Regions from separate parts of the Photobacterium leiognathi genome, predicted to be linked through region 2. Evidence: predicted binding sites of a transcription regulator. Region 2 holds the regulator's gene; each other region holds the start of a gene.
What was found. The regulator MetJ, encoded in region 2, represses methionine synthesis genes. The targets are predictions, from matches to a motif close to TTAGACNTNTANANGTCTAA.
Positions count from the first base shown of each region.

Region 1: the regulator MetJ is predicted to act here: its motif matches at 5,830-5,849, upstream of metK (methionine adenosyltransferase).
Region 3: the regulator MetJ is predicted to act here: its motif matches at 2,747-2,766, upstream of metN (methionine ABC transporter ATP-binding protein MetN).

Region 1 covers NZ_CP131601.1:464,129-474,190, forward strand. The annotation lists gene ruvX (Holliday junction resolvase RuvX) at 117-545, opposite strand; gene Q7674_RS09145 (YqgE/AlgH family protein) at 542-1,105, opposite strand; gene gshB (glutathione synthase) at 1,229-2,179, opposite strand; gene rsmE (16S rRNA (uracil(1498)-N(3))-methyltransferase) at 2,198-2,929, opposite strand; gene Q7674_RS09160 (endonuclease) at 3,077-3,850, opposite strand; gene Q7674_RS09165 (SprT family zinc-dependent metalloprotease) at 3,978-4,463, opposite strand; gene metK (methionine adenosyltransferase) at 4,618-5,772, opposite strand; gene Q7674_RS09175 (DUF2333 family protein) at 6,456-7,415, opposite strand; gene epd (erythrose-4-phosphate dehydrogenase) at 7,763-8,809, shown strand; gene Q7674_RS09185 (phosphoglycerate kinase) at 8,906-10,062, shown strand, end outside.
Region 2 covers NZ_CP131601.1:196,660-206,721, forward strand. The annotation lists gene priA (primosomal protein N') at 1-2,004, opposite strand, end outside; gene rpmE (50S ribosomal protein L31) at 2,272-2,484, shown strand; partial or broken gene Q7674_RS07780 (malic enzyme-like NAD(P)-binding protein) at 2,701-3,949, shown strand; gene metJ (met regulon transcriptional regulator MetJ) at 4,027-4,344, opposite strand; gene Q7674_RS07790 (O-succinylhomoserine (thiol)-lyase) at 4,643-5,809, shown strand; gene Q7674_RS07795 (bifunctional aspartate kinase/homoserine dehydrogenase II) at 5,809-8,223, shown strand; gene Q7674_RS07800 (PadR family transcriptional regulator) at 8,292-8,858, opposite strand; gene ppc (phosphoenolpyruvate carboxylase) at 9,269-10,062, opposite strand, start outside.
Region 3 covers NZ_CP131601.1:651,019-661,080, reverse strand. The annotation lists tRNA gene Q7674_RS10090 (tRNA-Ile) at 1-42, opposite strand, end outside; rRNA gene Q7674_RS10085 (16S ribosomal RNA) at 115-1,664, opposite strand; gene gmhB (D-glycero-beta-D-manno-heptose 1,7-bisphosphate 7-phosphatase) at 2,101-2,652, opposite strand; gene metN (methionine ABC transporter ATP-binding protein MetN) at 2,913-3,947, shown strand; gene Q7674_RS10070 (methionine ABC transporter permease) at 3,937-4,623, shown strand; gene Q7674_RS10065 (MetQ/NlpA family lipoprotein) at 4,666-5,481, shown strand; gene tsaA (tRNA (N6-threonylcarbamoyladenosine(37)-N6)-methyltransferase TrmO) at 5,584-6,285, shown strand; gene Q7674_RS10055 (proline--tRNA ligase) at 6,412-8,127, shown strand; gene Q7674_RS10050 (GGDEF domain-containing protein) at 8,314-9,171, shown strand; gene Q7674_RS10045 (YaeP family protein) at 9,567-9,773, shown strand; gene Q7674_RS10040 (DUF4250 domain-containing protein) at 9,773-9,961, shown strand; gene Q7674_RS10035 (aromatic amino acid transport family protein) at 10,014-10,062, opposite strand, start outside.

The DNA.
Region 1 (10,062 bases), 270 kb from region 2:
TATGATGATCAATCTAGAAAAAGCTGTACAAGGATTAAACGCATTATCTAAAAAGCGGTAATAAAAAAGACAAGCGCAATGCTTGTCTTTTTCGTTAATAGAAGGGGATATTGCGATTAACCGTATTGGCGCTCAAACCAGCTTTCTAAAATCACAACGGCAGATTGTGAATCAATATTGCCTTTACTGAGTGAGCGATAACCGCCACGCTCAAACAGTTCTGCCCGTGCTTCTACGGTGCTTAAGCGTTCATCGTGTAATTCAACTTGGCAACCAAACCTACCATGCACGCGGTTAGCAAATTTCTTCGCTCGTGGTGTGATGGTTTCTAGCTCTTTACCTTCCAAATCTAAAGGTAAGCCTACAACCACTAAATCCGGTTGCCACTCTTTTAAAAGCTTTTCAATGTTATCCCAGTTGGGTACACCATCATTGGCTTTAATCGCAGCAAGTGGGGTTGCTGTACCTGTAAGTTCTTGTCCGATCGCCACACCAATACTTTTGGTGCCGTAATCAAAGCCTAAAACTGTGCGTGATTGACTCATGCGTGACCTATATCTAAAGAAAGATTTGCTAAGTTAAAGCCTAATTTTTCAATGGCTTTATGCCAGCGTTCACCCACTGGTGTGGAAAAAATAATGTTGTCATCAGCTTCAATAGTAAGCCAATTATTATCAACTAACTCTTGCTCTAATTGACCCGCATCCCAGCCAGCATAACCTAGCGCAACAATAAATTGTTCTGGTGCCAGTGTCGTACCTAGCTCAGATAAAATATCGAGTGAAGTCGTGACGGCCAGTTCACTGTTTACAGGTAGGCTTGAGCTGTATTGCCCTTTGGTGGTGTGGAGTACAAAACCACGATCTTCAGATACTGGGCCGCCATTAAGTACTGGAGACTCTAGGCTGACAGGATCGGCGATCGGGAGTGTTCTATCGACTTCAATTTGCTCCAGCATATTAGCGATGGAGATATCGATAGGGTGATTGATAATGATCCCCATAGCACCTTCATCATTATGCTCACAAAGATAAATAACACTTTGCTTAAATTGAGGATCTTGCATAGTGGGCATGGACACTAAAAAGTGGTTGGTTAGATTCATGTACAACACCAGAATTTAGTACAAACCAGCAAGGGATAATACGTTGCTGATAAGCAAAAAAGCAGCGACATGGCCGCTGCATTCTTGTTTTGAGTATGGCTGATGATTGTCGGTAAAGCGATATTACTTCGCGTTTACTCGGCGCTCGATCGCATCCATTAATTTGCCTGTAATTGAAATATCAAACGCAGCTTCAATTTCACGAATACAGGTAGGGCTGGTTACGTTGATTTCAGTAAGCTTATCGCCAATGACATCAAGGCCAACGAAAATCAGACCTTTTTCTTTTAGTACGGGTGCAACTGTTTCTGCGATCTTACGATCTGTTTCGCTAATAGGGCGAGCTTCACCACGACCACTAGCAGCTAGGTTACCGCGAGTTTCACCTTTGGCAGGAATACGTGCTAAGCAGTAAGGCATTGGTTCGCCATCTACCACTAAAATTCGTTTATCACCATTACTAATATCAGGCACGAAGGTTTGTGCCATACAGTAGTTTTGACCCATGTTAGTTAGGGTTTCGATGATCACTGAAACGTTAGGATCGCCTTTCATTACGCGGAAAATTGAAGAGCCGCCCATGCCATCTAGTGGCTTTAAGATCACATCACCGTGCTCTTGGTGGAACGCTTTTAGTTTCTCTGCGCGACGCGTCACGATAGTGGTTGGCGTTAGCTCTGGGAACCATGCAGTGAATAGTTTTTCATTACAGTCACGTAAGCTTTGTGGCTTATTAACGATCAGCGCACCGTTATCTTCTGCACGCTCAAGGATGTAAGTCGCGTAGATGTACTCAGTATCAAACGGAGGATCTTTACGCATTAGCACAGCATCAAGATCTGATAATTCAATCTCTTGTTCGCTGTGGAAATCAAACCAGTGTTCAGGATCTTGTTGTACTGTTACCACACGAGTACGAGCAATTGCTTTGCCTTGCTCTAACGAAAGATCATTCATTTCCATGTAATGAATTTCCCAACCACGATGTTGAGCTTCTAACATCATGGCAAAGCTTGAATCTTTCTTGATATTGATAGACTCGATAGGGTCCATCACGATACCCAGTTTGATCATTGTGTTCTCCTAATCTAATTAGCCTAAATCACCAAAACGTACTTGTAGTGCGGTGATGGCTGTCATTGCTGTGGTTTCAGTACGAAGTACACGAGGGCCCAGCAAAATTTCATCAAATTTATATTTTTCCGTCATGCCGATTTCTTCAGCTGATAAACCGCCTTCAGGACCAATCAGTAAACGTACATTAGTCACAGGTGTAGGCAGGGTATTAATGGAATATTTAGCGCGAGGATGTAAGTTAAGCTTTAATCCATCATATTCCTCAGCACACCATTGTTCCAGTTTCATCACTGGGCGAATGGTTGGCACAACGTTACGACCACATTGCTCACAGGCAGCAATGGCGATCTTTTGCCATTGGTCGAGTTTCTTTTCAAAACGCTCTGCATTTAATTTAACGCCACAACGTTCAGAAATCAGTGGGGTAATGGTGCTTACACCTAATTCCACTGATTTTTGAATGGTGAATTCCATTTTATCACCACGTGAAATCACCTGACCTAAATGGATATTCAGTGGTGACTCAACGCTATGCTCCACACGAGATTGAATTTCAACTTCAACGCTTTTTTTGCTGGCGTTAGTGATCACAGCAGGAAACTCTGCATCACTGCCATCGAACATCAGAAGTTCTTGACCTGCTTGCATACGCATAACGCGGCCAACGTGGTTAGCAGCATCGTCACTGAGCATTACCTTGCCTTGAGAAGGTAAAGATTCTGGATGATAAATACGTGGAATTCTCATAATGCGGTCATCTATGCAATAAAAAAAGAGTAATGACGAATCTTAACATGGATGCTCTGTTCGCCAATTATTCGAGGTGAAATAAAACGCGTTATTTACACATAACGCGTTTTTGAACGTTAAAGTGCGCTTAAGTAAAAGATGTTGTTATGAACAACGGCTCGCAAGAATAGGGTTAACGTTACCTTGGATTTTTTCAATCTTAGCAGCACGTTGACATTCCCATTTGGTCACTGGGTATTGCTTATCCCAAGCATCCATTAATCGGCGTTGTTGTTTACTCATCTTGTATTTAGGGTAGACCGCTTCAAAGTACATATAAGTACGGGCAATCACACCGCGCGCGCGCTCTGGTGGTTGAGCATCATGATCTTTTTTATCGATGATCATGTCGCAGCTACCGAAAGAACGGTAATTTTTACTGCTGGTACTCGGTAGCATAACGAAGTTGTAGTTCTGACGCGCCGCGTTTACAGCACCGACTGCTGGATATAAGTTGTAAAGATCGGATTGCATAAAGCGATATTCTTTATTCGCTTTTTCGGCACATTTACGACCTTTAAATGCTTTCCCTTTGCTATCGACACAAACGGCTGCACCTTCACGCCATTCACTAAATGCGCGACCAAAGTTTTCCGCAGGCACGACGTGCTCCGCTTCCCAACGTTTAACACGCTTTTTATAGACTTCAGTGCTAAACCCTGAAGGTAACGTTACATATTTTTGATTGTTAAAATCAGCACCACAATAAATGGTCTTCATATCTTGGGGCGCAATATAGATCTCTTTCTGCATAATTTTTTTTGCTTTGCTGAAAGAGTCGTTGCTGTTGTTGCCTAAAGGATTGGCATGATAAGGGGTTGCCTGCGCGACAGCAGGAAATAACAGCGCAATGGCTAAACTGGTAAATACACGCTTCATCAGAGTGCTCAATAGAAAAGTATCGTATCACTAGCTTACTGATATTTTTCTCTTTGAGAAGTGTGTCGCAAATATTTGTAACTATCTTATTATTATTTAGCAGAAGGTTTAGAAATAAATAGCTGCTTTATTGAGGCGAATAAACTAAGACTTCACGACATCGACGACAGTGATAGGTGGCTTGACCACGCAAAATACGGTTATGGCGACGGATGGTTAATGGGTATTCGCTACAGCTACACTTATAAAGATAAGTATCACCAGTAACAGAGCTGACATCAAAGCTATGAGTGGTTCTAGGTGCAACTTGAAACACTTCTCGCATGATCAATTGCCATTCTCTGCCGTGCGGTTTTACTCGTCCAAACAGTTTAAACACAATTAAATGTGCCACTTCATGTGGAACTACCTCATTGAGAAAAGCATCGGTGTTTTCTTTTAATAAAATAGGATTAAAGCGTACTTCCCAGCTTTGTAGTCGTGCACTACCAGCAATTTTTCCACGTTGGGTGAAAGTGACGGTTGGCATTTTTAACCGTTTATTAAGGCGCTGATTCGCGGTTTTAATAGCATGCTCGACACGCTCGATAACTTGTTGTTGCAGTGAATTCATTGTTATTCGTTCTTTACTATATTGAGCTGCACTATACACCGAACAAAAAGGACTGGCGAGAGTCGAAAATTCTGGCGTTTTACCTTAAGAGCGTCAGAACACAGGCAATAAAAAAGGACGCTTGAGCGTCCTTTTTTGTGCAGTATTAAGTGTATTACTTAATGTTTGCGAAATCGCGAAGTGCAGCCACTTTGTCTGTTTTTTCCCAAGGGAATTCTTCACGACCAAAGTGACCGTAAGCTGCTGTCTTCTTATAGATAGGCTGTAGAAGATCTAGCATTTCTTGTAGGCCGTATGGACGTAGGTCGAAGTGCTGACGTACTGCTTCAATGATGATCTCATGTGCTACTTTTTCAGTACCAAATGTTTCCACCATGATAGATGTTGGATCGGCAACACCGATAGCGTAAGAAAGTTGGATTTCACAACGATCAGCCATGCCTGCTGCAACGATGTTTTTCGCTACATAGCGTGCTGCGTATGCTGCAGAGCGGTCAACTTTTGATGGATCTTTACCAGAGAAAGCACCACCACCGTGACGTGCTGCACCGCCGTAGGTATCAACGATGATCTTACGACCTGTTAGACCACAGTCACCCATTGGACCACCGATAACGAAACGACCGGTTGGGTTAATGAAGAATTTTGTCTCTTTGTTTAACCACTCAGCAGGAAGTACCAGCTTGATGATCTCTTCCATTACCGCTTCACGTAGATCTGGCGTTGAGATTGAATCGCTGTGCTGAGTTGAAAGTACAACTGCATCAATACCCACGATCTTACCTTGATCATAAGCGAACGTTACCTGAGATTTTGCATCAGGGCGTAACCAAGGTAGTGTGCCGTTCTTACGAACTTCCGCTTGGCGTTGAACTAAACGGTGAGAGTAAGTGATTGGCGCAGGCATGAATACTTCAGTTTCGTTAGTTGCGTAACCGAACATAATACCTTGGTCACCAGCACCTTGCTCTTTAGGATCTGTTTTATCAACACCTTGGTTGATATCTGGAGACTGTTTACCGATGGTATTCATTACTGCACAAGAGTTAGCATCAAAGCCCATATCTGAATGAACGTAGCCAATTTCACGCACTGTTTCACGCGTTAGCTCTTCAATGTCTACCCAAGCTGACGTTGTGATCTCACCACCAACCATTACCATGCAGGTCTTTACGTAAGTTTCACAAGCTACGCGCGCTTTAGGATCTTGTTCAATAATTGCATCCAATACTGCATCTGAAATCTGATCTGCAATTTTATCTGGATGACCTTCTGATACCGACTCAGAAGTGAATAAATGTTTTGCCATCGGTAGTCTCACTTATCTTTGAATTTAGTCGCACGGTCGCGTTTATAACGCAGTTATATAGCTGTATGTACGTTTACATGTATAGAGCTACTTCCGTCTAGACGTCTATAATACATTTCATACAGATTAAATCAACAATACGGATACTAAGGTTTTCTTTTATCCAAGGTATTTCAAAAAATAGATATAAACTTTGTGTTTTCTTTTTTATTTAACTCATTGAAAAATAATGGTTATAAATAACATTGCCATTTTTAAATGATTAGATTTATATATTGGTGATTCAATAATTGTGACTATATATACCCAAGCGACTTCAATATGCCTGATTCAGAGCGAAGTCACTGAGTTGAATTCAAGGAAGACAACGAAGCGGAATAGCGAGCTCTTTCCAAGTTGTTTGACGCAAGAAGTCGGCTCAGTGACACGCTCCCAAAGGGCGAGCGTCCTTAGCTCTCAGACTTTGTTAACGATTCTCAATGTAGAACCACTATATCTTCGAATCGTTGCCGCGCCTGAGAACTAATGTCGTCTCGCTGAACACGGCATCTTGAGGTTGCTTGGGTATAAAGTTTTTTATAAGAAAATAACGGTAAACAGACACTATATATCTTATGACAAGCAATATGACGATACGAACACTTGTAATACAAAGGCCGTCAAAGCCTTTGTATTACTTAAGGTTATCTTTTCTCTAATAAATTAATGAGATCAACTGTACCTGCTTGAGCACGTGAAACGTAATTTGCCATGATCAAAGAGTGGTTGGGTAATAAGCCAAATCCCATGCCATTTAAAATCATTGGGCTCCATACCGTTTCTTGAGTTGCTTCTAGCTCACGAATGATTTGATTAATCATGACCGTCGCTTTTTCCTCTTCTAGCAATGGCTCAAAGTCATGCTTCATTGCTTTCATTAGCAGTAATATCGCCCAAGTAGAACCTCGTGACTCATAAAAAACATTATCAATCTTAAGCCAGCTCGTTTTCGGTGTGTCGAGTGAAACTTCACCGTTATCTTTATTTGTGTCCATGAGCAATTGTGGTTCACCTACAGATGAGCCTAGATCTTGTGAAATTGTACCTAAACGTTTTTGTACCACTTCTAGCCAAGCTACTAAGTTGTCATCGCGAGCATAGAACTGAGCAGGGTGTTTCGACGACGATAAACGATCTCTATACCGAGTCAGTGACTCTATTGCATTTTGGTACTCAGACTCAGCACTCGGGAAATTCCAGCTGTGACTGTTGATGTTCAATGCTGGTTGCGCTTGTTGTAAATCAGAATCGACATGGCTTTCGTTTTGTGGACGGCTGAGATTGTCTTTTAAAGTGAGAGCCATATCTCTCACTTGATTTAACACACCCATTTCCCAAGCAGGCATGTTATCCATCAGCAAACTTGGCGGCAGTTTGTCATTAGTTAAAAATCCACCTTGCTTATTAATAAGTAATTCAGAAATGTGGATCAGGGTAGTCGTTGTTTCGTAACCTGTGGTCAACGGTTGTTGGCTTTCTTTTGCTTGTTCTGCTGCGTAACTGTCAGGATTAAACGTGTCAGGTTCAAAAGACCAATAGACGGACAGTAAATAGAATGCCGTGACGAGGGCGCATCCACCGACAATGACTTTTACTTTAGACATAGGCACCTCTTATTTATCGTGATTTATATTTCATTTACTCATTAGAAACAGGCGAAGAACTAGGAGCGGATGAATATAAATTGTACAGGTGACCCGTGGTTTGAAATTTATAGAAAAAGACGAGTGATCAGTAAATAGCGACTTTTTCCTTCAAAAAATTGCGTCGAATAGTGTGATAAAAGTAATGTTTTGGGGGACGTAATAGGCTGTAATTGGCGGTTTTTTTGAGTTTATCTAGTTGATTATATTGATTTTAAATGGTGCTTGGTGAGAGAAGTCACAATTATGGTGATTCTCTATCTAGCTTGGTATACACTAATACCGCTTAGTATTTTTGTAGCACGGATATGACACTAAAAGTCGCAATAAATGGATTCGGTCGCATTGGTCGCAGTGTGCTTCGCGCATTGTACGAAAGCGACAAATATCATCACATTAACGTCGTGGCAGTTAACGAGTTAGCTGAGCCAGAAGCAATGGCGCACTTACTTCAGTTCGATTCTAGCCATGGACGTTTCCGCAATCCTGTCAGTCATGACCAGGAGCACCTTTTTATTGCTCACGAAAATGGGCATCAAGATCAAATCCGTATTCTCCATCAACCCGATCTAAAATTACTGCCTTGGCACGACCTTGACGTTGATATTGTTTTAGATTGTACCGGTAAATATGGTTCTCGTGATGACGGTTTGGCGCATATCGCGTCAGGCGCTAAAAAAGTGTTATTTTCCCATCCTGCTAGCAAAGATATCGACTGCACTGTTATTTATGGTGTCAATCACCAGCAATTAACATCCCAACACCGCATTGTCTCCAACGGCTCTTGTACAACTAACTGTATCGTTCCTATTATCAAAGTGCTTGATGACAACTTTGGTATTGAATCTGGAACCATCACGACGATTCATTCCGCGATGAATGATCAACAAGTGATTGACGCCTATCACTCCGATTTACGCCGAACTCGCGCTGCAAGCCAGTCTATTATTCCTGTAGATACCAAACTACATCTTGGAATCGGTCGTATATTTCCGAAGTTTTCTGACAAATTTGAGGCCATTTCTGTGAGGGTGCCCACAATTAATGTCACTGCTATGGATTTGAGTGTCACAGTTAAAACAAATGTGAAAGTTAATGACATAAATCAATCATTAAAAAATGCGTCTCGTTGTACATTAAGTGGTATTGTGGATTACACAGAAGCACCTTTAGTATCAATCGACTTCAATCATGACCCCCATAGTGCGATTGTCGATGGTAGCCAAACAAGGGTAAGCAACCAGCATTTAATTAAGTTGTTGGTGTGGTGTGATAATGAATGGGGCTTTGCTAATCGCATGTTGGATACAGCGTTAGCAATGCATGCAACCGAAAACACGGATGCTGAAAAGTAAAATAGTAAGAATTACTGGGTTTGGCGTTGAACATTGACAACGCCGGGCTGTCAATTTTATGAACTTTTATTTTTAATAATGTTGAGAGGACAAAACATGTCTGTAATCAAGATGACTGATCTGGACCTAGCTGGTAAGCGTGTATTTATTCGTGCTGACCTAAACGTGCCAGTAAAAGATGGTAAAGTAACTTCTGATGCACGTATCATTGCATCTCTTCCTACAATTAAGCGTTGCCTAGAAGCTGGCGCTAAAGTAATGGTTACTTCTCACCTAGGTCGTCCAACGGAAGGCGAATACGCAGAAGAATTCTCTCTACAGCCTGTAGTTAACTACTTAAACGACGCACTAGACTGCGACGTTAAACTAGCGAAAGATTACCTAGACGGTCTTGAGCTAAACGCTGGTGAGCTTGTTGTTCTTGAAAACGTACGTTTCAACAAGGGCGAGAAGAAAAACGAAGACGAACTATCTAAGAAATACGCTGCACTTTGTGACGTATTCGTAATGGATGCATTCGGTACGGCTCACCGTGCACAAGCATCGACTTACGGTGTAGGTATGTTTGCACCAGTAGCATGTGCTGGTCCTCTACTTGCTGGTGAGCTTGAAGCACTAGGCAAAGCAATGGACAACCCAGCTCGCCCAATGGTTGCTATCGTTGGTGGTTCTAAAGTATCTACTAAGCTAACTGTTCTTGAGTCACTATCTAAGATTGCTGACCAAATCGTTGTTGGTGGTGGTATTGCTAACACATTCATCGCTGCTGAAGGTAACGATGTAGGTAAGTCTCTATACGAAGCAGACCTAATCCCAACAGCTAAAGAGCTAATGGCAGGCACTAACATTCCAGTAGCAACTGATGTTGTATGTGCGAAAGAGTTCTCTGAGTCAGCTGAAGCAACAATCAAATCTGCATCAGACATCGCTGCAGACGACATGGTACTAGATATCGGTCCTGATTCAGCTCAAGCACTTGCTGACATCATCATGAACGCAAAAACAATCCTTTGGAACGGCCCTGTAGGCGTTTTCGAAATCGAGCAATTCGGTAAAGGTACTGAAGTTGTTGCGAACGCAATCGCAGAATCTGCAGGCTTCTCTGTAGCTGGTGGTGGTGACACACTAGCGGCTATCGACAAGTACGGCATTAAAGATAAAGTATCTTACATCTCTACTGGCGGCGGTGCGTTCCTTGAGTTCGTTGAAGGCAAGAAACTTCCTGCAGTTGAAATGCTAGAGACGCGCGCTAA
Region 2 (10,062 bases):
CTGATCGTAGACTGGGCTAGATTCAAAGATCCCACGAATTTGCTGTAATAACTGGCATACGGTGTCGCTGTCATTGGCTTCTGCTCGTACTAACACTAGATGAGTGTAAGGAGGCAGCATGGCTTGTTTGCGCTCGGTTAATGCTGCTTGCGAGAACACGCCATAGCCTTTATGCAGTAGTGATTGTAAAAGCAGATGATCAGGGTGGTGAGTTTGTAATAACACTTCACCGGGTTTGCTTGCACGTCCGGCACGTCCCGCCACTTGAATAAAGAGCTGTGCTAAACGCTCAGAAGCACGAAAATCATTACTGAACAGTGCACTATCAACATCAATTAAAGCGACCAATGTGACATTTGGAAAGTGGTGACCTTTTGCCAGCATCTGAGTGCCGATCAGAATTTGGTATTCGTTATTTTTAATCGCTTCAAGGTAGTTCTCTAAAGCACCTTTACGACGTGTGCTATCGCGATCAATACGTACAGTTTTGTATTCAGGAAATAATGTTGCTAATTGATTTTCAAGCTGCTCAGTACCGACACCGACGGGTAATAATTGTGTCGAACCACATTGCTCACATTGCGGCATGATAGGGCGCTGTGTTGCACAGTGGTGACAGCGCAATTCCCCCGATTGTTGATGCAGAGTGTAGTAAGCATCACAACGAGTACATTCGGCGATCCAGCCACATTCGTGACACATCATCGCAGGCGAGAAACCCCTGCGATTGAGAAATAACATCACTTGATTACCTGCGTTCAAGTGCTTTCGCATTTCAGCAATCAGTGGTGCAGACAATCCCGCATCAAGGTATAAGCCTTTGACATCGATGACACCATGACGCGCCAGTTGGGCATTGCCCGCACGCTTAGTCAGGTGTAAATGGTGGTATTTGTCGGTTTTCGCATTATGTAAAGTTTCCAGCGCTGGCGTTGCAGAGCCTAATACAACTGGAATATTTTCTTTGTTGGCACGCATCACGGCTAAATCGCGAGCATGGTAACGCAGGCTATCTTGTTGCTTGTAAGAGGGGTCATGCTCTTCATCGACAATGATGATGCCCAAATTAGCAAACGGCGTGAATAACGCTGAGCGAGTACCGATGATGATCCCCGCTTGGTTATCACGACCAGCGAGCCATGCTGCCATACGCTCGCTGTCGTTTAGTCCTGAGTGTACCGTCTCTAGTGGCACATTGAAGCGACGACGAAAGCGGTTAATCGTCTGTGGGGTTAAGCCGATTTCTGGCACTAGAATAAGGGCTTGTTTACCCGCTGCCAGAACGGGCTCTAATAAGTTAAGGTAGACTTCGGTTTTGCCTGAGCCTGTGACACCTTCAAGCAGATAACAACCAAAATCAGGATTACTGTTAACAGTGGCAATCGCTAAGGCTTGCTCTTCATTAAGGCGTGGTTTTTCTTCTGTTACAGCAAAATGCTGGTGCCAGTTCTTATCTTTTTGTTGCTGTTGTTGTTCGACAATCCAGCCTTTATTACTCACGGCTTTTAATGTTGCTGAGCTGACTTCTTCATTTAATAAGCTGTCATGGCTCACTGATCCATTTTGCAATAAACGCAGAAGTTGGGCTTGCTTTGGGGCACGGGTTAAACCATTAAGCGGCTGTGCTTTACCTGCTTCAGTCAGTGCCCAAAATTTTAATGTCGCTTGTGACGCTTCACGTCCTTTACGCAGCAGCGCAGGCATAGCATTAGCGAGGGTGTCACCGAGCGGGTATTGGTAGTATTGGCTTGCCCATTTAAGTAAGTCGAATAATGGCGGCATCCACAGCGGTGTTTTATCAATAACTTTTTGTACTGGTTTTAGCTGCTCGAGTGGAAAGTCGGAATGATCGGTAAGTGCAGTAACAATCCCGATTAATCGCTGGCGACCAAATGGTACCTGTACACGTCCTCCGATCACAGGCATGTCATCAGATTTAATTAGATAATCAAAGGTTTTATCTAGCGGAACAGGAAGAGCCACACGGGCGATGTTTGGGATCATAATCTACTGCAGTCATTGAGCGTGTGCTAAATAATACCAGACCGAGTGAAACTCGATAAGCCTTGTTAAGAACGAGAAGGGTAAGTTGTCTAAGATTAGAGAAGAAATACAGCGCTTAAAAGCCCTCTCTCTGTTGATCTCCGTGAGATGATTGATTATTATACGCCGCCTGATTTGTCGCATAATGTGGCAAGATATTTTTTAACGACGTGTGGTGCCCGGCTTTGGATCGGGAGAGCGACACGGCCTTAATTTTGAGGTTATCCCATGAAACAAGGTATTCACCCAGAGTACACAGCAGTAAACGCACGTTGTTCTTGTGGCAACACTTTCGTATTTAACTCTACTATGGGTAAAGACATCAACCTTGATGTATGCGACAAGTGTCACCCATTCTACACTGGTAAGCAACGTCAAGTTAGCTCTGGTGGTCGTATCGACAAATTCAACAAGCGTTTCGGTGCGCTTTCTAGCAAGTAATAATTTGCCAGATGAATTTAGAAAAAAGGGATGCGTAAGCATCCCTTTTTTTATGTCTTTAAAAAATACCCTTGGTATAACTGTGACTTAAATGTATCAATCTTGTTCTTCATGAGCTGGGAAATTGATATTTAATGGCATATTATTTAATAACAAATACGAATTACGCATGTAGTTTGCCATTATAAATGTCAGCGCTGAGGCTCAAATATCACTATGTCTGAAGACTTCCGTCAACAAGCTCTCGATTACCATTCACTTCCTGTTCCTGGGAAAATTTCTGTTGAACTGACTAAGCTTAGCCAATACGGTTGATGATCTTGCTCTGGCTTATAGTCCAGGCGTGGCTGAGCCGGTCAGAGAAATCGCCCAAGATGCTGATAACGTCTATAAGTACACAGCGAAAGGCAACATGGTTGCAGTGATCACGAACGGTACTGCGATTTTAGGTTTAGGTAATTTAGGCCCGTTGGCTTCAAAACCTGTGATGGAAGGAAAATCGCTGCTGTTTAAACGCTTTGCAGGGATTGATTCCATTGATATTGAAGTGAAACACCGCACGATTGATGAATTCGTTGATACTGTTGCCAATATTGCCGACACCTTTGGTGGTATTAACTTAGAAGATATTAAAGCGCCTGACTGTTTTGAGATCGAGCAACGCTTAATTGAGCGCTGTAATGTGCCTGTTTTTCACGATGATCAGCATGGAACAGCGATTGTAACGGCTGCTGGTATGCTTAACGCTTTAGAGCTTCAAGGCAAAGATATCGGTGAAGCTGTGATTGTTTGCTTAGGCGCAGGTGCTGCGGCAATTGCCTGTATGGAGCTACTCATTAAGTGCGGTGCGCAGCGTGAGAAAATCTACATGCTGGATCGTAAAGGGGTAATTCATACCCGTCGTGATGACATTAATGAATACAAACAGCTGTTTGCCAATAATACCGATAAGCGCACCTTAGAAGATGTGATTGCAGGCGCTGATATTTTTGTGGGTGTTTCTGGCCCTGATTTATTAGCCCCTGAAGCTTTGGCATTGATGGCTGAAAATCCTATTGTGTTTGCGTGTTCAAACCCAGATCCTGAAATTAAGCCAGCACTGGCACATCAAGTTCGCCAAGATTTAATTATGGGAACAGGGCGCTCTGATTATCCTAATCAGGTGAATAATGTTTTATGTTTTCCGTTTATTTTCCGTGGTGCATTAGATGTGCGTGCGAGCCAAATTAATGACGAAATGAAGTTGGCGGCGGTAAATGCAATTCGTGAATTAGCGAAAGAGCCAGTGCCTCAATCAGTATTGGATGCATCTGGTGTATCGCACTTAGCATTTGGTCGAGAGTACATTATTCCAAAGCCAATGGATCCGCGTTTATTACCTCGGGTTGCAAAAGCGGTGGCACAAGCGGCAATTGACTCAGGTGTTGCACGTATCGAAATGCCAATGGGCTATATGGAAGTGTAGTGCAGCAACTCGCTATTTTAATAAATAAAAAACCAGCCATGTGGCTGGTTTTTTAGTATACATAGTCAGTAATGAAATTATTCATTAATGTCGTCGTAGCTGATCCCCATTTCATCCATTAGCGCTTTCGCTTCTGCGGGTAGATCATCTGGGCGATCTTTACGAATATCGTCATCCGTTGGTAATGGTTGACCAGTGTAAGCATGAAGGAAAGCTTCGCAAAGTAGCTCACTATTGGTCGCGTGGCGTAGGTTGTTCACCTGACGACGAGTACGTTCATCAGTAAGAATCTTAAGTACCTTCAATGGAATCGAAACAGTAATTTTCTTTACTTGTTCGTTTTTCTTACCGTGTTCTGCGTAAGGGCTAATATATTCGCCATTCCACTCAGCCATGTTTTACCTTCTCAGCGATATTGGGTTAATGATGTGGTAACAGGAGCGGCACCCTCTGTTAGCAACGGGATTGTAGGGCGGCGATATTACGTCAACATCGCGGTTTTGTCCCGTATTGAACAGAAAAATAACACTAAGGTGAGCACTGTTTTTTTGTTATGGCTGAATTTTAGCGGGATTTACCGCCATAAGCAAAGACATATAGACGTCTAGATGTGTTGACGTCTTGTTTTGTAATGGTTAAAGTTGTTATAAATTTATTATTTGGGATCAAGCCTCCCCGACAAGGAATGTTATTATGAGTGATAAGCGACTGGCGACAATTGCAGTGAGAACGGGTATTGATAGTGATTCACAGTATCATGCTGTCGTCCCACCGATTTATTTAACCTCAACCTATAGTTTTCCTGCCTTTGGGGAAGTGCCTCAATATGATTATTCTCGCTCAGGGAATCCAACCCGTAATACGTTGGCTGATGCATTAAGTGAATTAGAAGGCGGTGCTGGTGGCGTGGTAACCAGTTGTGGTACTGCGGCAATGAATTTACTTGTGACAGCATTGCTTGGCCCTGATGACTTAATTGTGGCTCCGCATGATTGTTACGGCGGTACTTACCGCTTATTTAATACCCGTGCTAATAAAGGCGACTTTAAAGTAGAGTTTGTCGATCAGTCTGATCAAGAAGCACTGGCTGCTGCGTTAGCGAAAAAGCCGAAATTAATCTGGGTGGAAACCCCGTCAAACCCACTAGTGCGCGTTGTTGATATCGCCGCACTGTGCCAGCAAGCTAAAGAAGTTGGTTGCTTAGTCGCTGTCGATAACACCTTCCTTTCTCCTTTACTGCAACAGCCGATCTCATTAGGTGCAGATTTTGTTGTGCATTCAACGACTAAATACCTTAACGGACATTCCGATGTGGTTGGCGGTGTTTTGATCTCTAAAGATGCTGAAATGGCTGAGACGATTGCATGGTGGGCAAACTGTATTGGTGCGACTGGTGCACCATTTGATGCTTACTTAACCTTGCGTGGTCTACGAACGTTAGCACCACGAATGAGAATGCATGAAGAAAATGGTGTGGCAGTGCTGGAATATTTACAACAGCAAGCCATGGTAGGGACGATTTATCACCCAAGTTTGCCATCACACCCTGGACACGATATTGCCAAGCGTCAGCAAAAAGGGTTTGGCTCAATGATGAGTTTTGAATTTGCGGGTAGCCAAGCGCAGTTGGAAGTGTTTGTTAAAGAGTTAAAACTGTTTTCACTGGCAGAATCATTAGGTGGAACAGAGAGCTTAATTGCTCATCCATCAAGCATGACTCATCGTGCGATGTCTGATGAAGCGCAAGCAGAAGCTGGTATTTCTACTTCACTGTTACGTCTTTCTGTTGGTTTAGAAGATCCTCGAGACTTAGTTGCTGATTTGGAGCAAGCCTTTCATCTCGCAGCGGAGGCACATTAATGACTCAAGTATTACGCCAATTACATAAATTTGGTGGTAGTAGCTTAGCTGATCCTGAGTGCTATCGCCGAGTAGCAGATATCCTCGCTGAGTATTCAGATAGTAATGATCTCATAGTGGTATCTGCGGCGGGTAAAACCACCAACCAATTAATCTTGTGGTTGGAGCAACTAGAAAAAGATGGACGTCAAGCACATGAAACCTTGTTGTCGCTTCGCAGCTATCAGCAACAACTCATCGAAGCTTTAATTGTTCAACCAACGGCTGAACTATTGATCCAACAGTTACATGATGATTTAGCAACAATTGCCCGTTATGGCGAAAATATTATTACGCCTGCTGATCGCGGCACGATTCAAGGTTTTGGTGAGGTGTGGTCTGCTCGTTTATTAGCAGCACTCTTGAGCCAGCGCGATCTTGCGACAAAGGACGTCGACTCACGATTATTTTTACGTGCTGAACATGCAGCCCAGCCTGAAGTAGATAGCCGAATATCAAAGCCTTTACTGCAGCAACAGTTGGCGCAACACAGCCATCATCGCATCGTGATCACTGGTTTCATGGCGCAAAATACCCTAGGTGAAACGGTCTTACTTGGACGTAATGGTTCAGATTATTCTGCGACCATTATCGGTGCATTAGCTGATGTTGCGAAAGTCACGATCTGGAGCGATGTAGCAGGTGTGTATAGTGCCGACCCTCGTAAAGTAAACGATGCTTGTTTATTGCCATTACTGAGGTTGGATGAAGCCAGTGAATTAGCGCGTTTAGCTGCCCCTGTTTTACATAGTCGTACTTTGCAGCCTGTGGCACAAAGTGCGATTGATTTAATGTTGCGTTGTAGCCATCAACCAGAATCAGGCTCAACCCGTGTTGAACGTGTGCTGGCATCAGGGCGTGGAGCGAAAATTGTCTCTTCACTCGATGATGTGTGTTTAATTGAAGTTGATGTCCCACGCGGCATGGATGTGGAACATGTAAGAGAAGAGCTTGAACGTTTACTTTCTCGTCATCAATTAACACCATTAGCGCAGAGCCTTGAACAGAGTAAAGGTCGCATTATGCTGGCTTATACTCGCGAAGTGGTTAACGGGGTACTTAATTTACTGCAAGACAGTGGCACACCTGCCGAGCTCCGTTTGCGAGAAGGATTTTCAATGGTGGCTGCGGTTGGCGCTGGGGTGATTAATAACCCTGTTCATTGTCATGGCTTTTATCAGCAACTAAAAGGTTTGCCTGTAGAGTTTATGACTGAGGCAGAATCGGGGTTAAGTTTGGTAGCGGTACTTCGTCAGGTTGAAACTGAGCGATTAGTGAAAGATATTCACCAAGCGTTATTTCAAGCGCAAAAGCGTGTTGGTTTAGTGCTATGCGGTAAGGGGAATATTGGTAGTCGTTGGCTGGAATTATTTGAGCGTGAAAAAGTAGCGTTAGAAAAACGCCATGGACTTAGCTTTACCTTGTTCGGCGTGTTAGATAGTCGCCGCCAATGGGTTAATTTTGATGGCATTGAGCCACAGTTGGCATTAACTCAATTTGAGCAAGAAGCGGTAGAATATCGGGATGATGAGCTCTTTTCTCAAATTGGCAATGCCGATTATGACGATGTGATAGTCCTTGATGTGACCGCAAGTTGTGAGTTATCAAAGCGCTATCCTGAAATTGCCGAGCATGGTTTACATTTGATTTCTGCTAATAAAGTGGCGGGCTCGGCAAGCAGTCAAGACTACCATGCTGTGATTGACGCCTTTGCTAAAAGCAGTCGTCATTGGCTTTATAACGCTACCGTGGGCGCTGGGCTTCCGGTGAATCATACCGTTCGTGATTTACGTGAAAGTGGCGATCAGATCATTGCTGTATCGGGTATTTTTTCGGGGACGTTATCATGGTTGTTCCAGCAATATGATGGCAGCGTGCCATTTTCTGAATTGGTCGAGCAAGCGTGGCAGCAAGGCTTAACTGAGCCCGATCCTCGTCATGATTTAGATGGCAGTGATGTGATGCGAAAACTTGTGATCCTCGCACGTGAATCTGGCTTAGAGATCGAGCCTGAGCAGGTCAAAGTGGAAAGCTTAGTACCTGTAGAGTTAGCATCGTTATCTGTCGAACAGTTCTTTGAGCAAGCAGGATTACTGGATGAAATCTTGGCGGAGCGTTTAGAAAGTGCCCGTGAAGAAGAGAAGGTGCTACGTTATGTGGCGCGCTTAGATCGTCACGGTAAAGCCCATGTAGGGGTTGAAGCGTTAGCTCAAGAGCATGCATTAGCGAATTTACTGCCTTGCGACAATATCTTTGCGATTGAAAGTCATTGGTATCGCGATAATCCATTAGTGATCCGAGGCCCAGGTGCGGGGCGTGATGTGACGGCAGGAGCGCTGCTTTCTGATATCAACCGACTAGCTGCTTTACTCTAATCTATTTATTTAGCGCATAAAAAAGCCGCAGTAAAATGCGGCTTTTTTGTTTGGGATGGATAATGCACTTAGTAAATGGCTACAGCGCTATTATCACTATCCATATCTTTTAGTTCAGCCAGCACTTCTTCAGCCCAGTCAATCCATGCTTGGCGGTTATGTAAACCACGACGTAGCGTTAGACGATCTAGACGTTGTTGGCGATCCATTGATTTGTAATCGCTGAAATGGATTTTTTCTAGCTCTTTGTAGTGGCTGATCAGAGTGTGTGATTCATCGATCAATGCAGCAAGTTGTTTTTGCATTGGCTCTGAATTATGAACGCCGCAGACGAGAAGTTTTGCAGAAAACTCATCGCGAGTGGTTGGATTACGCGCAGGCTCTTCAAACCAATTAAATAGCGCTTGTCTACCAGCATCTGTGATTGCATAGACTTTACGATCCGGCTTGCCTTCTTGAGGCTCAAGGCGACATGTTACTTGATCGTTAGCAGCCATCTTATTTAGTTCACGATACACCTGTTGGTGGCTCGCTTTCCAAAAGTAGCCAATGCTATGAGAAAACTCTTTTGTTATATCATAACCCGTTGCTTCTCGATTGCTCAGCACGGTTAAAATTACGTGTGGTAGTGACATCTCTTCTATCCGTTAAATACGTCAAATAAAAATAACAATCAGACTTGATTACATACGCTTCGTAATGGCGTTTTTTATTGATAATCTTTAATAAGTTATAGTCTGATTGAGACCGCATACAATATCATTAAATCGCTCATTATCGATACTTCAATATCAATTATCTGTTAAACGAGCTTGCAAAATTTTTATGTTGTGACCTTACTTCGATTGAAAGAGTGATGCTTTTAGCAGCAAATAGCGAACAAAAAATATTCACTCTTGCTCATATCGAAGTACATCTATCATAGCCTTATTAAGAAACCTAATGCTGTATCATAAGTGAGACAAAAAAGATTTTTCTTAACATATCGATAAATAAGTTGAAAAAAAAGGGCCCTAAAAAGGCCCTTTGTGATCAGCATTATATTTTAGCCAGTGTTACGCATACCAGTTGCAATACCTGCAATTGTAACCATTAATGCTTCTTCAAGCTCAGATGGCAGTTCTTCCTGCTGTCGAGTTCGATATAGCAATTCAGCTTGAAGCATGTTGAGAGGCTCAACATAAATGTTACGTAAACGAATTGACTCAGCGCCCCATGGGTCTTGTTCCATTAGGTGATCGTTATTTTCAACCGTTAGTACCGCTTTAATATCTTTCACTAATTGATCACGCAGTTTTTGACCTAGCGGCCATAGTGCTTCATCAGTTAGGCGTTCATCATAGTACTTCGTAATGCCTAAGTTCGTTTTGGTGTATACCATTTCTAGCATACCAAGACGGGTAGAGAAGAATAGCCACTCACGACACATATCTTCTAGCAACTTAGCGTGGCCTTTATCAATTGAGTATTGAATCGCTTCACCCGCACCTAACCATGCTGGCAGTAGTAAGCGGTTCTGACTCCATGCGAAAATCCATGGAATAGCACGTAAGCTTTCAACGCCACCTTGTGGATTACGTTTTGCAGGGCGCGAACCTAGTGGTAGTTTACCTAATTCAAGCTCAGGTGTTGCTGCACGGAAGTATGGGACGAACTCTGGATCAACGCGTACAACGTTACGGTATGCTTCACAAGAGATCTCTGATAGTGAGTCCATCAGATCGCGCCATTCTTGTTTTGGCTCAGGTGGTGGTAATAGGTTTGCTTCTAGTGTTGCACCTGCGTACAGACTCAAGCTATTAATAGCTACTTCAGGTAAACCAAGCTTAAAGCGGATCA
Region 3 (10,062 bases), 450 kb from region 2:
CCCTTATCAGGGGTGCGCTCTAACCACCTGAGCTACAGACCCAAGTCTTTTTGCGTTCTTTGCTATTAACCAAGCAATCTGTGTGGACACTGCATTCAACAGCAAGTCTTTAGGTAAGGAGGTGATCCAGCCCCAGGTTCCCCTAGGGCTACCTTGTTACGACTTCACCCCAGTCATGAACCACACCGTGGTAAACGCCCTCCCGAAGGTTAAGCTATCTACTTCTGGTGCAGCCCACTCCCATGGTGTGACGGGCGGTGTGTACAAGGCCCGGGAACGTATTCACCGTGACATTCTGATTCACGATTACTAGCGATTCCGACTTCATGGAGTCGAGTTGCAGACTCAATCCGGACTACGACGTACTTTCTGGGATTCGCTCACTCTCGCGAGTTGGCAGCCCTCTGTATACGCCATTGTAGCACGTGTGTAGCCCTACTCGTAAGGGCCATGATGACTTGACGTCGTCCCCACCTTCCTCCGGTTTATCACTAGCAGTCTCCCTGGAGTTCCCACCCGAAGTGCTGGCAAACAAGGATAAGGGTTGCGCTCGTTGCGGGACTTAACCCAACATTTCACAACACGAGCTGACGACAGCCATGCAGCACCTGTCTCAGAGTTCCCGAAGGCACCAAAGCATCTCTGCTAAGTTCTCTGGATGTCAAGAGTAGGTAAGGTTCTTCGCGTTGCATCGAATTAAACCACATGCTCCACCGCTTGTGCGGGCCCCCGTCAATTCATTTGAGTTTTAATCTTGCGACCGTACTCCCCAGGCGGTCTACTTAACGCGTTAGCTCCGAAAGCCACGGCTCAAGGCCACAACCTCCAAGTAGACATCGTTTACGGCGTGGACTACCAGGGTATCTAATCCTGTTTGCTCCCCACGCTTTCGCATCTGAGCGTCAGTCTTTGTCCAGGGGGCCGCCTTCGCCCCCGGTATTCCTTCAGATCTCTACGCATTTCACCGCTACACCTGAAATTCTACCCCCCTCTACAAGACTCTAGTCTGCCAGTTCAAAATGCTGTTCCGAGGTTGAGCCCCGGGCTTTCACATCTTGCTTAACAGACCGCCTGCATGCGCTTTACGCCCAGTAATTCCGATTAACGCTCGCACCCTCCGTATTACCGCGGCTGCTGGCACGGAGTTAGCTAGTGCTTCTTCTGTAGGTAACGTCAAACAATGCCGCTATTAACGACACTGCCTTCCTCCCTACTGAAAGTACTTTACAACCCGAAGGCCTTCTTCATACACGCGGCATGGCTGCATCAGGGTTTCCCCATTGTGCAATATTCCCCACTGCTGCCTCCCGTAGGAGTCTGGACCGTGTCTCAGTTCCAGTGTGGCTGATCATCCTCTCAGACCAGCTAGGGATCGTTGCCTTGGTGAGCCATTACCTCACCAACAAGCTAATCCCACCTGGGCTAATCCTGACGCGAGAGGCCCGAAGGTCCCCCTCTTTGCTCCGAAGAGATTATGCGGTATTAGCTATCGTTTCCAATAGTTATCCCCCACATCAGGGCATATTCCCAGGCATTACTCACCCGTCCGCCGCTCGCCGCCCTTAACGTTCCCCGAAGGTTCAGTTAAGTCGCTGCCGCTCGACTTGCATGTGTTAGGCCTGCCGCCAGCGTTCAATCTGAGCCATGATCAAACTCTTCAATTAAAGTTTTGTTGGTCTTTCGACCGACTCAATGAATACTGTTAATTCATCATAAATGATGAATGAATTGACTGTGCTGATACCGAAGTATCAAATTGGTCACTAGTATCATTGATAAATCTTTTTGACTAATCATTCAACGAGTGCCCACACAGATTGCATGGTCAAATTGTTAAAGAACAATACTGACATCAACGCTTGCCAGTGGCTCGCTCCGTGTCAGTGAGGTCGCATTATAGGAATATTTTTTTCGCTGACAATAGTTTTTTTAAGGTTTTTTCTTTAATCGCAATCGTTTGTCCAATTTTCAAACAACAATCACAAAATAGGGTATTTTTTCACTAACGAAGACGTTTTAAGATCTAAAAAAGAAAAGCAGCGTCAAAACGCTGCTTTTCTCAATCCATCAATTATCTTTAGCAATATTAGGTGGAGATTATTACTGTGCTAACCAAGCTGGAACATCTGCAATGCTGTCTAATACGACGTTTGCTAATACTTCACCTTCTTCGGTGATTGGCTTGCCTGTGCGCACTAATACCTTCACGGCAACATCGGCAGCAGTTGCTGCTTTCATATCATCTGCTTTATCACCAATCATGACTGACTTTGACATGTCAATCTTGAGGAAATCACGAGCAGAGATAAACATACCAGGCTTTGGCTTACGACAGTCACAATCTTGTAGGTAATCACCTTGACCTTTTGTCGCATGATGTGGGCAGTAATAGATACCGTCAAACTCAACACCATTATCAACAAAGTTCCAATCCATCCATTCTGTCAAAGATAGAAATTCGTCTTCAGTGAACATACTACGAGCAATACCTGATTGGTTCGTTACCAATACTAATAGGTAGCCCATCTCTTTTAATTTTTTACATGCTTCAAACACACCATCGACGTATTCGAAATCATCAACGGTATGTACATAGCCATGATCAACGTTAATTACGCCATCACGGTCAATAAAGACTGCAGGTTTGGTCAAAGGTTAGCCCTCATAAATCACAATTTCTTAGATTATGGCACGAGTTAATAGTGAAAAGTACTCGTTATTCACTAACTCGTTGGTAGGAACTCATTTAGACGTCTAGACGTAAAAATAGCTATTGACAGGTTTTGTGATAGAACATAGCATCACAATTACAGGATGATTGCTTATTTAACACCATTAAAACAATCGACCGTAAATTTATACAATAGATATTTAATATCATCCAATAGTTTTATCTAGGAGCAGGACGTTCAATGATAGAAATAAAACAACTCAATAAAGTCTTCTATCAAGGCGATAAGGCTATTAACGCATTAAGCGATATCAACCTTACGATTCAGCAAGGAACTATCTTCGGGGTTATTGGCTCATCGGGCGCAGGTAAAAGTACCCTGATCCGTTGTGTTAATTTGTTAGAGCGCCCTTCTAATGGTAAAGTGATTGTTGATGGTGTCGATCTTACGGCCCTATCTAATCAAAAGCTGACACTGGCTCGTCGCAAAATCGGCATGATTTTCCAACATTTTAACCTTCTTTCATCTCGCACTGTTTTTGATAATGTTGCATTATCACTAGAACTTGCCAATACAGATAAAGCGACGATTAAAGCAAAGGTAACTGAATTATTGGCTTTAGTGGGGCTTGAAGATAAACACTTAAGTTACCCATCAAATTTAAGTGGCGGTCAAAAACAGCGTGTTGCGATAGCACGTGCGTTAGCTTCTGATCCAAAAGTACTACTGTGTGATGAAGCCACCAGCGCATTAGATCCGGCAACTACGCACTCAATTCTTGAACTACTACAAGAAATCAACCGTAAACTAAATTTGACTATTTTGCTGATCACCCATGAAATGGATGTGGTTAAGCGTATCTGTAGTGAAGTCGCCATTATTGGTAGCGGCAAATTAGTTGAACAAGGAGCCGTTGGTGATATTTTCTCGCATCCTAAAACTGAATTAGCTAAAGACTTTATTCGTTCAACGTTGGATTTGTCGATTCCAGCAGACTACCAAGCTCGCATGACACCAACTCAAGTTGAAAACTCATTCCCTCTTATACGTTTAGAGTTCACTGGTGCTTCTGTAGACGCCCCATTGATCAGCCAAGTAACCCGTAAGTTTAACTTAGATATCAGCATTCTTAGCTCTGATATGGATTACGCAGGCGGTGTGAAGTTTGGATTGATGCTGGCAGAATTTTTCGGCGATCACACCGCCGTTGATAATGCGGTTGATTTTCTTCGTCAAAATAAAGTGAATGTTGAGGTACTTGGCTATGTCGCTTAATGATTTAACCCTATGGTGGCAACAAAATACCCGCCTGATTGATTTACTTATTGAAGCACTGGGACAGACATTAACCATGGTGTTTGTATCAGGGCTAATTGGTTTTGTTATTGGTATTCCGCTGGGTGTTACCCTTCACTTAACCAAGAAAAATGGCTTATTAGAAAATACCGTTGTAAATAACATCCTTGGCATTATCGTCAATATCGGTCGCTCTATTCCTTTTATTATCTTGCTGGTTGCAATCATTCCTTTTACCCGCTTTGTAGTCGGTAGCTCAATTGGTACTGCAGCAGCAATTGTACCTTTAGCGGTAGGGGCTATTCCTTTTATTGCTCGCTTAGTAGAGGGGGCATTGTTAGAAATTCCATCTGGCCTCGTGGAAGCAGCCCAATCTATGGGAGCAACACCGCTACAGATCATTAAGAAAGTACTATTGCCAGAAGCGTTACCGGGCATCATAAATGCGGTGACGATCACCTTAGTTACTTTAGTGAGCTATTCAGCGATGGCGGGGACCGTTGGTGGCGGCGGTCTAGGTGATGTGGGTATTCGTTATGGCTACCAACGTTTTGATGGCACTGTTATGGCTATCACTGTCGTCATTCTGATCGTACTGGTACAAATTATTCAATCTGTCGGTGATTACCTCGTAAAACGTGTTGATCATCGATAATCAAAACACTTTAAGGAAAACCCCATTTTAAGGAGAAGTTGTATGGCGTTTAATCTAAAACATGTTTTTGCTCTTGCAGGTGTTGCAGCAGCCCTATCATTAACAGGCTGTGGTGAAAAAGAAGCCGTGGTTGATAACAGCAAGGTAAAAATTGGCGTCATGGCAGGAGCCGAAGAGCAAGTTGCTGAAGTTGCAGCAAAGCAAGCGAAAGAGAAATATGGTCTTGATGTTGAGCTTGTGACCTTTACTGATTACGTATCACCAAATGCGGCACTAGAAGAAGGCTCAATTGATGCCAATGCATTCCAACACAAGCCATACCTTGATCAGCAAATTAAAGATCGTGGTTACAAATTTGCTGTCGCAGGTAATACATTCGTTTACCCAATCGCAGGTTACTCAAACTCAATTAAATCTGTTGATGAGCTAAAAGAAGGCGATAAAGTAGCTGTACCAAACGATCCAACTAACCTTGGTCGTTCATTATTGCTACTTCAACAACAAGGCCTTATTAAGCTAAAAGACGGTTCAGGTTTAACAGCAACTGTATTAGATATTGTTGAAAACCCGAAAAACCTGAAGATTATTGAGCTAGAAGCGGCACAACTTCCACGTTCACTTAATGATGTAGCACTGGCGATCATCAACACCACTTACGCAAGCAGCATTAACCTAACACCTGAACGTGATGGTGTGTTTGTAGAAGATAAAGAATCGCCATACGTGAACCTGATTGTCTCTCGTGCAAACAATGTAGATGCGGAAAACGTGAAGAAATTTGTTCAAGCATACCAATCTGAAGATGTCTATAACTCAGCGAAAAACATCTTCAATGGTGGTGTGGTTAAAGGCTGGTAATCTCAGCATTTGATCATCATACACTTATCGGGTAGGTCTCAGCACCTACCCTTTTTTATGTTATATTCTCAGCTCTTTTGACTTCTTAGCTGGCTTCATTTCATGTCTTATAGCATTGATCCTATCGGTATTATCCTCTCCCCTTATAAAGAAAAATTTGCGGTTCCTAGACAGCCAGGGTTAGTACCGAGTGCACGTTCTGAAATTATATTGCAAGGTGCAGCAAATTCATTAGAAGCGGTAAGAGGCATCGAACAATTTAGCCATTTATGGCTGTTATTTTTATTTGATCAGAATTTAGAAGCAGGATGGCGCCCAACTGTTCGTCCCCCTCGTTTAGGTGGCAATGAACGTATTGGCGTGTTTGCTAGCCGTGCCACATTTCGTCCAAATGGCATTGGTATGTCAGCGGTCGAATTAAAAGGGATTCGCCATGAAAACGGCAATGTGATCATCGAATTAGGTGGGGTCGATCTGGTTGATGGCACGCCTATTGTTGATATAAAACCTTATATTCCTTATTCAGACAGCTTGCCACAAGCACAAGGTGGCTTTGCATCAAGCACGCCAGATCTAATGCCAGTGTGTTTTAGCGAAGCCGCACTCAATCAACTACCAGCAAAAAATAAAGCCTATTATCAAACCGTGATCAGTGAAGTATTAACCCAAGATCCTCGTCCGGCTTATAAGAAAGGCAAGCCAGATCCTAAGCAATACGCTGTCCACTTGTTTGATTTTAATGTGCACTTTTCGGTGACTGAACAACAAATAACCGTTAATCAGATCGAGAAAGTTAATCAATAGTAGATCTTATACAGTTCTCTTTGGCGAATAGCGTGTAGGCTGGTAAGATATTCGGCTATCGTCAGATCGCTGACGGGCGGGATTTATCCCTTCTTTTTTAATTTAATTAATCAACGGATACCATCAATGCGTACCAGTAATTATCTTCTTTCTACTCTGAAGGAGACTCCAAACGACGCAGAAGTTATTAGCCACCAGCTAATGCTACGTGCAGGTATGATCCGTAAGCTGGCTTCAGGTCTATACACCTGGCTACCTACAGGTCTGCGTGTACTGCGTAAGGTCGAAAACATCGTTCGCCAAGAGATCGACAATGCAGGCGCAATCGAAACCTTGATGCCCGTTGTTCAGCCGTTTGAACTATGGGAAGAAACAGGCCGCTCTGAGAAAATGGGCCCTGAACTACTTCGCTTTACTGACCGCCATACTCGTCCGTTTGTGCTTAGTCCAACAGCAGAAGAAGTGATCACAAGCCTAGTACGCAACGAAGTTAGCTCTTACAAGCAACTTCCGTTGAACCTGTACCAAATCCAAACTAAATTCCGTGACGAGCGTCGTCCACGTTTCGGTGTAATGCGTGCACGTGAATTCTGCATGATGGATGCTTACAGCTTTGACATTGACAAAGAAGGTCTACAAAAGTCTTACGATGCAATGCACGACGCTTACTGTAAAGCGTTCGATCGCATGGGTCTTGAGTACCGTCCAGTATGGGCTGACTCTGGCGCAATCGGTGGTAATGGCTCTCAAGAGTTCCACGTATTAGCAGAAAGCGGCGAAGACTTAATTGCATTCTCAACTGAATCTGACTACGCAGCAAATATCGAAAAAGCAGAAGCACTAGCCCCTGCTCACGATCGTGCAGCGCCAACGGTTGAGCTTTCTGTTATCAATACACCAAATGCGAAAACTATCGATGAGTTAGTTGAGCAACACGGTATCGCTATCGAAAAAACAATCAAGACGCTATTTGTTAAAGCTTCTGATGAGATCGATGCGCCTATCGTAGCGCTATTAATTCGTGGTGATCACGAATTGAACGAAATTAAAGCAGAAAACCTAGATTGTGTTGCTTCTCCACTGGAAATGGCAACAGAAGAAGAAATTCGCCAGTTCGTTAACGCAGGTCCAGGCTCACTAGGTCCTGTTGGTCTTGAGCTACCATTCATCGTTGACCGCACAGTTGCTGTAATGAGCGATTTTGCTGCAGGTGCAAACATCGATGGTAAACACCATGTTGGCATCAACTGGGGCCGTGACGTTGAACTAGGTCGTGTTGAAGATCTACGTAACGTAGTTGAAGGCGACCCAAGCCCATGCGGTCAAGGTACGCTAATGCTTAAGCGTGGTATCGAAGTAGGCCATATCTTCCAACTAGGTACTACGTACTCAGAGAAGATGAACTGTGGCGTACTAGATTCAAACGGTAAGAACGTAATCCTAGAAATGGGTTGTTACGGTATCGGTGTTTCTCGTGTTGTTGCTTCTGCTATTGAGCAAAACAACGATGAAAACGGTATTATCTGGCCTGACGCAATCGCACCTTTCCAAGTGTCTATCGTTCCAATGAACATGGCGAAATCTGAAGAAGTGAAAGAAGCGGCAGAAAAGCTGTACGCTGAACTAACTGCTGCTGGTATCGACGTGCTATTTGATGATCGTAAAGAGCGCCCAGGTGTAATGTTTGCGGATCATGAATTGATCGGTATCCCACACACTATCGTAATTGGTAACCGCAGCCTAGAAAATGGCGAGATGGAATATAAGAACCGTCGCGCTGGCACTAAAGAAGCCGTTGCTGTAAACGATGTTGTTGAGTTCCTTAAGCAAAAACTAGCTTAATTGAAATACTCATAACATACTGAAAAAGCTGCCGAATATGGCAGCTTTTTTTATTAATAAAAACCTCAGAGTCTCCCCCAATTTTTGATGTAACACGTTAAAGTCGTTGCATAACCGATTGTTACGATTGATCTGCGCTTAAGATCCCCTATAGTGACAAACTAAATAGTTAACGATCTTGTAGCGATGGAACAGGCTTTATTTAAACACGTAACCTCATCTCCTTCCCCTAAGCTAAAGCAAAAACCTTTAGCCGCAGATCAACGCCTGTTGATCCTGCAAAAGCTACAAGGGAAGTTAGAGATCCGCTTACTATTTGAGATCCTATGCCGCGAGCTCGATAAACAAATTGATATTTGTCGCCTCGTTTGGCGCTTAGATAAAACCACCACCTTGATCCGTCAAGGACAAGCAAGTCCTCATCAAAAAAGTTTTGCTCTTCGCTTTAGTGATACCTGTTTAGGTACTCTGCAATATTCAACCTTATACCCACTGGATGATGACGAAATCAGCTTGCTACATACTTATCATCGTCTATTAGCAGGTCCATTATTTAACGCTATTGAATACCGTAAAGTAAAAAATATGGCATTAATGGATCAATTGTCTGGCTTATGTAATCGAATGTGCTTTGAGCAAGATATTCATCATGCCATTGCTATGAGTGAAAAGCGCAGTGTGGAGTTAGTACTGTTTATCTGTGATTTAGACAACTTCAAACAGATCAATGACAACTTTGGTCATCTCGATGGTGACAAAGTGATTAAGGCATTTTCTCAAGCCTTAAAACATGCGATCAGAAATTCTGATCGTTGTTACCGCATTGGTGGCGATGAATTTATTATTTTACTGCAACCTGCAAGCCCACGTTCTGAAATCAAAGTCGCCGCAAGGATCAGCGACTACATCAATCAAAGCCCTATTCTTAGTACTCTCAATATTGGCTTTTCTTATGGTACAGCAACCTTTACTCAAGGTGATTCGATGGTATCTCTAATTGAACGCGCCGATCGTAAACTCTACCAACACAAGCGCAATAAATAATCATTCCGTTGTTCTAAACACCATAACTACTACGTTTTTACATTGTTTAACGCTATGATATTTATACCCAAGCGACTTCAATATGCCTGATTCAGAGCGAGGTCACTGAGTTGAATTCAAGGAAGGCAACGAAGCGGAATAGCGAGCTCTTTCCAAGTTGTCTGACGCAAGAAGTCGGCTCAGTGACACGCTTCCAAAGGGCGAGCGTCCTTAGCTCTCAGACTTTGTTAACAATTCTCAATGTAGAACCACTATATCTACGAATCGTTGCTGCGCCTGAGAACTAAGGTCGTCTCGCTGAACACTGCATCTTGAAGTTACTTGGGTATATAACATTTGAGAGTATTCAAATAGATATTGTTATCTCTTTGAATATTTTCTAAAGAGGGCTAATTATGCAAGTTTATCAATGTGGTGAGCTTATTCGTGCGACCTATGCACAAATTGGAAGTGGCGATCAAGGATACATTCCTGCAGCTATTGCCTGCGCAATCAAAACTTTCAACGATATTGCAGAAAACACCAGCCTACCGCTAGAAGTGCGTGAACGTGCAGCTTTTGCTGCGGCTAATTTATTAATTAGTGATCATGAGGACAAATAATGGACTTAGCTAAATTTGAATCCATGGATCCTATTATGTTGATGAGTATCGTTAACATGAAAATCCGTGATGAATTCCAAAATCTCGATGAGCTTGTTAAATACTACGATATCGATCGTCAAAAGCTGATCGATAAACTGGCAAGTGCTGGATTTGAATACCAGCCTGAAGCCAAACAGTTTCGCTAAACAAAAAACGGAAGCTAAAAGCTTCCGTTTTTATTTCTGGATAAAACTCTTATTAGCCTTTAAAAATCGGCAGTAAATTTGCCATTGCCATAATATGGAAC